DNA from 3 places in the Amycolatopsis sp. NBC_00348 genome. Region 3 is predicted to be linked to each of the others. Evidence: riboswitches for the same ligand, from Rfam matches in the RefSeq annotation. Region 3 holds a riboswitch; each other region holds the start of a gene.
What was found. A riboswitch is a leader RNA that binds a small molecule or an ion and turns the genes downstream of it on or off. The one in region 3 is predicted to bind S-adenosylmethionine.

Region 1 (3,267 bases), 340 kb from region 3:
GCTGACGCGCACCGCCTGCTGCCCTTCGCCGCCGGTGACGCCGATCAGGCGCTTGGCCGCGATGTGGGCGCAAAAGGCGCCGTCGCGGACGCCGATGCCGTACTCCGCCGAGAGAACCGCCGCGAGCCAGCCGGGGTCGAAGCCGGCGACGACGAAGCTGACCGTGCCGACGCGGTCGACCGGCGCGTCGAACAGCCGCAGCTCGGAGCAGCCCGGGATGCCTTCGAGGCCCCTGCGCAGCCGCACGAGCAGGGCCTGCTCGTGCGCTTCGACGGCGGCCCAGTTGCGGCTCAGGGTTTCGCAGGCGACGCCGAGCGCGTACACGCCGACGGTGTTGGGCGAACCGGCTTCGTGCCGCTCCGGGCCGGTGTTCCAGACGACGGCGTCCTCGGTGACGAGCTTGGTCGCGCCGCCGCCGGCGAGGTAGGGCCGGGCGGCGCGCAGCCAGTCGGCGCGGCCGATCAGCGCGCCCGCACCGAAGGGCGCGTACAGCTTGTGGCCGGAGAGGGCGACGTAGTCGACGTCCAGGTCCTGCATGGCGATCCTGCGGTGCGGCGCGAGCTGGGCGGCGTCGAGGGCGATGCGGGCGCCGTGCCGGCGGGCCACCGCGGCGATCTCCGCCACCGGAAGCAGCTCACCGGTCACATTGGACGCTCCGGTGAGGACCACCAAACGCGGCCCCTGCGGGGATTCCGCGAGGGCTTCGTCCACAGCGGACACCGCCGCGAGCCGGGTGCGCGGGGTCGGCAGGCGCCGGACGTTCGGCCCCTGCCACGGCAGCAGCGCGGCGTGGTGCTCGGTGTCGAACACGATCACCGCGGTGCGCGGCGGGAGGCTGCGGGCGAGCAGGTTGAAGGAGTCGGTGGTGTTGCGGGTGAACACGACCGTGTCGGTCCGGCGCGCGCCGACGAAGCTGCGCAGCGTGGCGCGGGTGCGCTCGTAGAGCTTGGTCGAGACCTGCGAGGCGAAGCCCGCGCCGCGGTGGACGCTCGCGTACCAGGGCAGGAACTCGTCGACGGCCACGCGGACGGCGTCGAGACAGGGCGCGCTGGCCGCGTGGTCGAGATTGGCGTAGCCGATGTCTCCGCCGGTGACGAGCGGAACTCGCAGCGAGGCACCAGCGACCGTGGGGATCCCTTGGGACGCAAGGGTTTCCTGGGTCTGTGTGCTGGTGCGGTCGATGGCGAGAGTCATCGTTAGCCTCCTCGGCGTTCCGGGGGGCCCCGGCGAGGGGCCCGCGCTTGCCGGTCGCACGGCGCGACCGGCCCGGTCTTCACCCGGGGCACCCCACCGCGGTAGGAGGGTTGCCGGCCAGCAAGCCGGGGCTTGACGCTGGCACTCATGACCTGATTCAAAAGGTAACCGAGAATCGGCGTGACGACCAGCCCCCACCGCACATTCTGAGACACCGACCACAAGTCGAGCAGGAATGGAGAAGCGTCAGATCTTCGCGCGGAAACGGCCCGGGAGCTGCGTCACGGCGTGGTCCGAGAGGTGCGTCGCGGTGCCGGCGTACTGGTCCGCGCCCGCCGTGAACAGCCAGCCGCCCAACGTCTTCCCGTCGATCGGCTCACCGTGCGCCGCCGCGACGGTGGTCGAGACCTGGCTGTAGGCGAGACCGTCCCAGTCGGCCGCGTCCGGCAGTGTCCACAGTGTGAAGTGCACGTGGGCCCCGGTGCTGCTGCCACCACACGGCAGGGCGTTGCCGGTCGAGCCGAGCACGTCGCCGGCCTCGACCTGCTCACCGTCGGTGACCTTGATGCCTTCCATGTGGTAGTACCCGGTGCGCCACCCGCCGGCGTGGTCGATGGTCACCCAGTCACCGCCCGCGCAGTGCTGCAGGTGCACGGTCCCGGCCAGCGGCGCCCGCACGGTCTTGTCGGCCGGGCTGAGGTCGAGGGCGTTCTCGACGCCGGTGCTGCCATCGTCGGAGTGGATGCCGGCGGAGTACACCTGCTGGCCGGCCTTGAACGGCAGCGCCAGCACCGGAAAGGGCCCCACCTCAGCGGCCGCCCCCGGAGCGGCGGCGAGCCCCACACCCAGGACGATCCCCGCGACCAGCCCGGCCCCACGCACGTATCGCTTCGTCACCCGGCGTACTCCTTTGGCTCTACGTTCACCCATTCGAGGTAATTAATGGAGCGCAGAGTAAGCCAAAAGAGGGAACGCAGGGAAGATCAGGTGAGGTTTTTGTGAGGATCACTCACCCTCACGGGAAAAGATCACCAGGTCGACGCGAAGAGCGGACAGGCACCGGACAACGGGCCGCCCCGAACGCAGCCCCCACCACTCCCTGGGGGGCGTCCCCTGTCCAGTCTACCGCCGCTGACCTGCAAAAACGTGCGCGCCGGAAATCTGTGGACAACTGGAGTGGATGTGGACAACTCGCGGCCGGCCGGGCTCGCGACCGCCGAGCGCAGCAGACGGCACGGTGGCCAAGCGGGCAACCCGCGATCGACGCCGCTCACCTCAAGCAAACCGACGCGGACAGCCCGGCGGCGATGCCGAGCCGAGCGGACACGGTTCCGCCCAACCCGCGAACGAGCCAGCGGTCCGACTCGCAGCGCCGGCGACCCCAGCGGACCGCACAGTGGCCAAGCAGGCAACCCGCGATCGGCCCCGCTCACCGCAAAGCCGACGCAGACGGCACGGTGGCCCGAGCAAGCAACCTGCGATCAGCCCCGCTCACCTCAAGCAAACCGACGCGGGCGACACACCGGCAAGATCGAGCATCCGATCAGCCACGACCCGCGCGACCCAGCGGCCCGACTCGATCACCAACCACCCCAGCGAGCGACATCGCCGCGAGACAGAGCGGGCACCAGCCGGCAAACCGCGAACCGCGTCAGATGCCCGACTCGCCGCGCCAGCGGGCCAGGCGGCCGGCGCGGTCCACCGCGCGCAGCCGGCGCTCGGCGTCGTCGCGGGCCGTGGCTGTCGTGACCACCAGGAGCTGGTCGTGCTCCTGCAGGCGGCTCGTCTTCTGCGGTGTGAAGCCCGAGCCCGCGCGCACGACCAGGCTCACCGTCGCGCCCACCGGCAAGCGCAGCTCCGAGAGGTAGACGCCGTGCAGCTTCGAGCCCGGCTGGATGCGGACCTGCAGCAGCTCGGCGCCCAGCTCGTCCAGTGGTGCGGAGTCGACGTCGATCTCGTACGCCTCGGACTTCTTCGACAGCCCGAGCCAGCGCGCGAGCGGGCCGAGGGTCGCGCCCTGGAGCAGTGTCAGCACGATGACCAGCACGAACACCGCGTCGACCAGGCGCTGGG
Region 2 (3,267 bases), 3.9 Mb from region 3:
ACCGCTCAATCACGCGTGTCGGCCTGCTGATCACGCGTGTCGGCCTGCTGATCACGCGAGCCGACCGTCTGGGTATGCGAGCCGACCGTCTGGGTACGCGAGCCGACCGTCCAGGTACGCGAGTCGACCGTCCAGGTACGTGGGTCGACTGGCCGGGTACGTGGGTCGACCCGCTGGGGTGTGGGACTCCGGGCGGGCGTGCAGAGGGGGCCGGGTTGTCCTGGGTAGGCTCGTCCGGTGGTTGAACTGTTGGGACCTGCCGAGATCCGCGGGCTGGCGGCCGAGCTGGACGTGCGGCCGACCAAGAAGCTCGGGCAGAACTTCGTGCACGATCCCAACACCGTGCGGCGGATCGTCGACCTCGCGCACCTCGGGCCGGACGACGTCGTCCTCGAGGTCGGGCCCGGGCTCGGGTCCCTGACTCTCGGGCTGCTCGCCGCCGGGGCGCGGGTCGTGGCCGTCGAGATCGATCGCAAGCTCGCCGAACGGCTGCCGAAGACCGTCGCCGAACGCGGGCCGGACGTCGCGGGCCGGCTGGACGTCCTCGAGGCCGACGCCATGCGCGTCTCGAACGCCGACCTGCCCGCCGCGCCCACCGCGCTCGTGGCCAACCTGCCCTACAACGTCGCCGTGCCGGTCGTGCTGCACCTGCTCGCCGAGGTGCCCTCCCTCAAGTCCGGCCTCGTGATGGTCCAGACCGAGGTCGCCGACCGGATGGCCGCGGGCCCGGGCAGCCGGATCTACGGCGTCCCGAGCGTCAAGCTCGCCTGGTACGGCCCGGCGCGCAAGGTCGCCGCCGTGCCACGCTCGGTGTTCTGGCCGGTACCCAACGTCGATTCCGCGCTCGTCGCGTTCGAGCGCGGGGAGACGCCGGCGTCCGAGGACCGGGATCGGCTGTTCGGTCTCGTGGACGCCGCGTTCTCACAACGCAGGAAGACCCTCCGCGCCGCGCTCGCCGGCTGGGCGGGGTCGGCCGAGCGGGCCGGCGAGCTGCTGGTGGCCGCCGGGATCGACCCGAAGACCCGCGGTGAGCAGCTGGACGTGCACGACTTCGCCCGGCTCGCCGCCGTCCGGTGACGCGTCCTCAGTGGAACTGACGGTGCCCGCCGACGCCGGAGCGTGCGCGTCGCGGCGAAATAAGTCTTCCTGAGTGCTGTTCCCGCGATTCGGACACCTCCAGTCGTGTGATCTGGCCCAACAGGCTTGCTTTCGCTCCTCGGGATCGGTTTTACTCAGTACGTCCATCCCGAGCGACTGAGAGACCTGGCTCGCCGAAGTCGCAGCAACCACCCTCCGCAGGGCAGGTGCTACCGCCAGGACCGATGGAGGCCGTCCCGATGAAGAGGGTTGCTCGCCCGCTGCTGCTGACCAAACGCCGCGTTGTCGACGAGGGTCGCCGCTCCGTGACCGCATGTCGACGCTCCAACTGAGCTTGCTCGACCCGTCACACCTCTTCTTCATGCACCGTCCATAGAGGACGGACATTCGCTTGCGGCCGGACGCGCTTATCTGCGCGCCCCGTTTTCTGGAGCCTTCGTGATCACCGTCGAAAACCTGTCCAAGTCCTTTGCCCTCAACGGAAATCCGGTCGTCGCGCTGCGGGACGTGAGCGTCGACGTCCAGGCCGGCTCACTGTTCGGCGTCGTCGGCCCGGCCGGTTCCGGCAAGTCCGTCCTCGCCCGGTGCATCGCGCTGCAGGAGCGGCCGGACCGCGGTGTCGTCCGGCTCGACGGCCTCAACACCGGCACCCTCGACGGCCGCCGGCTCCGCGAGATCCGCCGCCAGCTCGGCGTCGTCGGCACCAAGCCGGAGCTGATCGCCGAGCGCACCATCGCCGGCAACATCGCGTCCCCGCTGGAGCAGCTGGGCGTCGACGGCCCGCAGCGCCGCAGCAAGGTCGGCTCGCTGCTCGACCTCGTCGGCCTGACCCCGCGCGCCGCGCAGCGTCCGGGCGAGCTCACCGAGGGGCAGCTCCGCCGCGTCGCCGTCGCGAAGGCGCTGGCCGCGGCCCCCGCGGTGCTGCTCGCCGACGACCCGACCGCCGGGATCGACCCGGAGGAGGCCGGCGCGGTGCTCACCGTGCTCGACCGGGCCCGCGCCGAACTGGGTGTCACCATCGTGATCACGACGCCGGACGCGAGCGTCGTCCGCCGGGTGTGCGACGACGTCGCGGTGCTCGAAGACGGCACCGTCGTCGAGCGTGGCTCCGTGCTCGACCTGATCTCGAACCCGGCCAGCCGCACCGCGCAGGCGCTGCTGCCCGCCATCGAGACCACCCGCTCGCAGTCCTCGCGCTACGACCGCTCGGTCGACGTCGTGCTGGTCGGCTTCGCTTCGGTCGGCGCGCTGCTGCCCGAGGCCGCGGGCCGCTTCGACGTCGAGTTCGCCACCATCGGCGGCGGCCTGACCCGGATCGGCGACACCCCGGTCGGCCGGTTCCGCCTCGGCGTCCGCGGCGAGCGGGCCGACGCCGCGCTGGCGTGGGTCGCCGAGCGCGGCGGCCACGTCACGCACACCGCGCGCGGCCCCCAGGGCGTCGCCGCAGCCTGACCCCGAACGTCCGTGAAGGCCTCCTTACCGGCTCTTATGGCCGGGAAGGAGGCCTTCACGGCTTTCAGCGGGTGCCGCGTGGGAGGAGCAGGAGTGCGGTGAGCGCGGCTATGGCGACGAGGGCCGCCGCCCAGGCCGCGGCTGTTGTGTAGCCGTGGACGATCGCCGTCGACGTCGTGAGCCCGGCCGCCGCCGCGGTGGCGATCGTGTTCAGCGTCGCCGTCCCCAGTGACGCGCCGACCTGCTGCGACGTCGTCACGAAGGCCGACGCGGCGCCCGCGTCCCGCGCGCCGACGTCGCGGGTCGCGACGTTCAGCACCACCGGCATGCACAGCCCGGCGCCCAGGCCCAGCAGCAGTTGCATCGGCAGGATCACCGCGGCGTACGACGAGTCCGGCGTCAACCGGGTGGCCAGCAGCAACCCGCCCGCCAGCACGAAGAGCCCGCCCGCCAGCAGCGGACGCGGGCCGAAGCGGGCCAGCAACCGTCCCGACAGCTGCGTCGAGGCGAAGAGGTTCGCGCCCAGCGTCGGCAGGAACGCCAGCGCCGCGGCGAGCGCGCCGTAGCCCATCACCACCTGCAGCTGATACGTCAGGAACAGGAACATCCCGAACGCGCCGAACGACGCGGTCCCGACGGTCAGGTACGCGACGGCGCGGGCGCGGTCACGCACCACCGCGAGCGGCAGCAGCGGGTGCGGGTGGCGGGCCTGCCGGC
Region 3 (3,267 bases):
CCGTCAGATGAACGGCGGGACTTCCGGACCCGCCGACGGTGCCGCTCGGACCAGACCCACCGGTTCCTGGTTGTCCTGCTGGCTGGGGCGGACCGGTGACGGAACCCTAGGCACTACCGCCGTCCACCGTACTCCCGGTGATCCACGCCCGGCCGGACGCGCTCGCGGCGGGCCGGGGCCGGGCTGTTAAAGTTGTTGCTCGTTGCCGTGCGGCATTCCGTCATGGAGGAAACCCGCTTCAGCGGGGCCACACCAGCGCGGCGGCGAATCTCACCGAGTGAAAGCAGGAGCGCCTCATGGCCAACATCAAGTCGCAGATCAAGCGCATCACCACGAACGAGAAGGCGCGTCAGCGCAACCAGGCGATCCGGTCCTCGGTGAAGACCGCGATCCGCAAGGTCCGCGAAGCCGCTGACTCCGGTGACAAGGCCAAGGCCGTCGAGCTGCAGCGCGACGCCGCCCAGAAGCTGGACAAGGCCGTCTCGAAGGGCGTCATCCACGCCAACCAGGCCGCCAACAAGAAGTCGGCGCTCGCGAAGCGCGTCAACTCGCTCTGAGCGAGCTGATCTCTGGAGAAGCCCCGGCCCCGGCCGGGGCTTTCTTCATGTTCAGCGGTCGCCCTTGGCCGCCGCCACCTGCAGGACCGCGCGTTCCAGCGCGTAACCCGGGTCCGCCGCGACGCCCTTGACCTCGGCGTTCAGCCGGGCGACCACCCGCATCGCCGTGGCGAGGCCGTCCTGGTTCCAGCCGCGGGACTGGCCCTGGGCCTTGCGGACCTTCCACGGCGGCATGCCCAGCTCCCCGGCCAGCTGGTTCGGGTTGCCGCGGCCCGCGCCGGAGACGCGGGCGATCGTGCGGACCGCGTCGGCCAGCGCGTCGGCGACCAGGACGTACGGGACGCCGAGCTGCATCGCCCAGCGCAGCGACTCCAGGGCGGCCGCGCGGTCACCGCTCACCGCCTTCTCGGCCACCGCGAACCCGGTCACGTCGGCGCGGCCGCGGTGGTAGCGGTGGACCGCGTCCGCGTCGACCGCCCCGCCGGCGTCCGCGACGAGCTGCATCGCGGCCGAGGAGAGTTCCCGCAGGTCGGAGCCCACGGCGTCGATGAGCGCCGCGACCCCGGCCGGGTCGATCTTGCCGCCGGCCCGGCGCACCTCGTGGCGCACGAACTGCTCCCGCTCGGCGGGCTTGGTCAGCTTCGGGCACTCCGTCACCTCGGCGCCGGCCTTCTTCAGCACCGCCGGGAGCGTCTTGCCCGCCTTGCTGCGCCCGCCGCCGGTGTGCACGACGACGAGCACGATCCCGGCCGCCGGGTCCTTCAGGTACGACGTCACGGCGTCGGCCAGCTCCTGCGAGATGTCCTGCGCCGACTCGAGGACGATCACCCGGCCTTCGCTGAACAGCGACGGGCTGACGAGTTCGGCCAGCTCGGGAGCTGTGAGATCGGACACCCGGGCCCGCGTCAGCTCGGCCGTCGCGTCGATCGCGCGGGACGCGGCCAGCGTCTCGCGGACGGCCCGCTCGATCAGCAGTTCTTCCTCACCCAGGACCAGGTGGAGCGGGGCCGGGGCGGTGGCTTGCGCGGTCACCCGGGAATCTTCTCACTTGCTGCTTCGTGCGCCCGCTCCGGTGATGTCGAGCGGCCACCATGGCACGGCCCGAGTGCCATGTCGTACGGTGTCCTGGAGGCGGCGCGCTTTCTCGCGCGCTCCGACAACTGAATACCGCTCATCCAGAGGGGCAGAGGGAACGGCCCGACGAAGCCCCGGCAACCGGCGTACAGCCTGTCATCCCGCGATCGCGGGATAGCTGACGACCACGGTGCCAATTCCGGCCCGCTTCGGCGGGGCAGATGAGGAAGGAACCTCGCGATGACCGCAACCCTCGGCACGACCTCCACCACCAAGACCCCGGATCTCGGACCGGCCGTCGAACTGGTGTCGAAGGAAGAGGGCCACCGGCAGCCGCTCGCCCCCGAGTTCGTCTCCGCCGAAGACTTCTCGCCGCTCGAGGTCGCCTACGACTTCGGCCGCGTCCGCCGCGAAGACATCGAGGCCGGCCCCAAGAACATCTGGCGCTACAAGAAGCTCCTCCCGGTTCCGTCCAACATCGAAGAGATCCCGAACACCGAGCCCGGCTCGACGCGGCTGATCCGCGCCGACCGCCTGGCCAAGGAGCTCGGCCTCAAGCGCCTGTGGGTCAAGGACGACACCGGCAACCCGACGCACTCGTTCAAGGACCGCGTGGTCGCCGTCGCGCTGGCCGCGGCCCGCGAGTTCGGCTTCGAGGTGCTCGCCTGTCCCTCGACCGGCAACCTGGCCAACGCCGTCGCCGCCGCGGCGGCGCGCGCGGGCTGGAAGTCGGTCGTGCTGATCCCCAAGTCCCTCGAGCGCGCCAAGATCCTCACCACCGCGGTGTACGACGGTGACCTGATCGCCGTCGACGGCAACTACGACGACGTCAACCGGCTCGCCACCGAACTGGCCGGTGAGCACCCGAGCTGGGCCTTCGTGAACGTCAACGTCCGCCCGTACTACTCCGAAGGCTCGAAGACACTCGCCTTCGAGGTCGCCGAGCAGCTCGGCTGGCGGATCCCGCCGCAGATCGTCGTGCCGATCGCCTCCGGTTCACAGCTCACCAAGGTGGACAAGGGATTCCGCGAGCTGGGCCAGCTCGGCCTGGTGGACGCCAGCCCGTACAAGGTGTTCGGCGCCCAGGCCACCGGCTGCTCGCCGGTCTCGGCCGCGTTCCGCGCCGGCCAGGACGTCGTCCAGCCGGTGAAGCCGGACACCATCGCCCGCTCGCTGGCGATCGGCAACCCGGCCGACGGCCCGTACGTGCTCGACATCGTCAACCGCACCGGCGGCTCGATCGAGGACGTCACCGACGAAGAGGTCGTCGAAGGCATCCGGCTGCTGGCCCGCACCGAGGGCATCTTCACCGAGACGGCCGGCGGGGTCACCGTCGCCACGGCGAAGAAGCTCATCGAGACGGGCAAGCTGGACCCGGACGCCGAGACGGTGCTCCTCATCACCGGCGACGGCCTCAAGACCCTCGACGCCATCGAGAACCACGTCGGCCCCAAGGCGACCGTGCCGGCTTCGGCCGCGGCCGTGAACAAGGCCCTCGGCTACTGACGTCTCCCCGCCGGGGCTAGCCACGCGCGCCCCGGCGGGAACGCGTTGCCGGGCAACGGAAGTCAGCGGTGAGGCGGGCCGCGCGGTTCGCCCCGGCGGGCTATCGCCGGGCCTGACGGGTCCGGGACCA

Region 1: another riboswitch for S-adenosylmethionine. It lies ahead of OHS58_RS03010 (aminotransferase class V-fold PLP-dependent enzyme); the one in region 3 lies ahead of thrC (threonine synthase).
Region 2: another riboswitch for S-adenosylmethionine. It lies ahead of OHS58_RS31045 (methionine ABC transporter ATP-binding protein); the one in region 3 lies ahead of thrC (threonine synthase).

What each region holds. Positions count from the first base shown of each region.
Region 1 is NZ_CP107994.1:626,797-630,063, reverse strand. Features, by position in the region: gene OHS58_RS03010 (aminotransferase class V-fold PLP-dependent enzyme) at 1-1,194, opposite strand, end outside; SAM riboswitch class IV at 1,233-1,347, opposite strand; gene OHS58_RS03005 (M23 family metallopeptidase) at 1,441-2,091, opposite strand; gene OHS58_RS03000 (potassium/proton antiporter) at 2,846-3,267, opposite strand, start outside.
Region 2 is NZ_CP107994.1:7,111,304-7,114,570, reverse strand. Features, by position in the region: gene rsmA (16S rRNA (adenine(1518)-N(6)/adenine(1519)-N(6))-dimethyltransferase RsmA) at 238-1,077, shown strand; SAM riboswitch class I at 1,239-1,329, shown strand; gene OHS58_RS31045 (methionine ABC transporter ATP-binding protein) at 1,537-2,550, shown strand; gene OHS58_RS31040 (DHA2 family efflux MFS transporter permease subunit) at 2,615-3,267, opposite strand, start outside.
Region 3 is NZ_CP107994.1:285,197-288,463, reverse strand. Features, by position in the region: gene rpsT (30S ribosomal protein S20) at 297-557, shown strand; gene holA (DNA polymerase III subunit delta) at 609-1,589, opposite strand; SAM riboswitch class I at 1,726-1,859, shown strand; gene thrC (threonine synthase) at 1,872-3,137, shown strand; gene OHS58_RS01205 (ComEC/Rec2 family competence protein) at 3,200-3,267, opposite strand, start outside.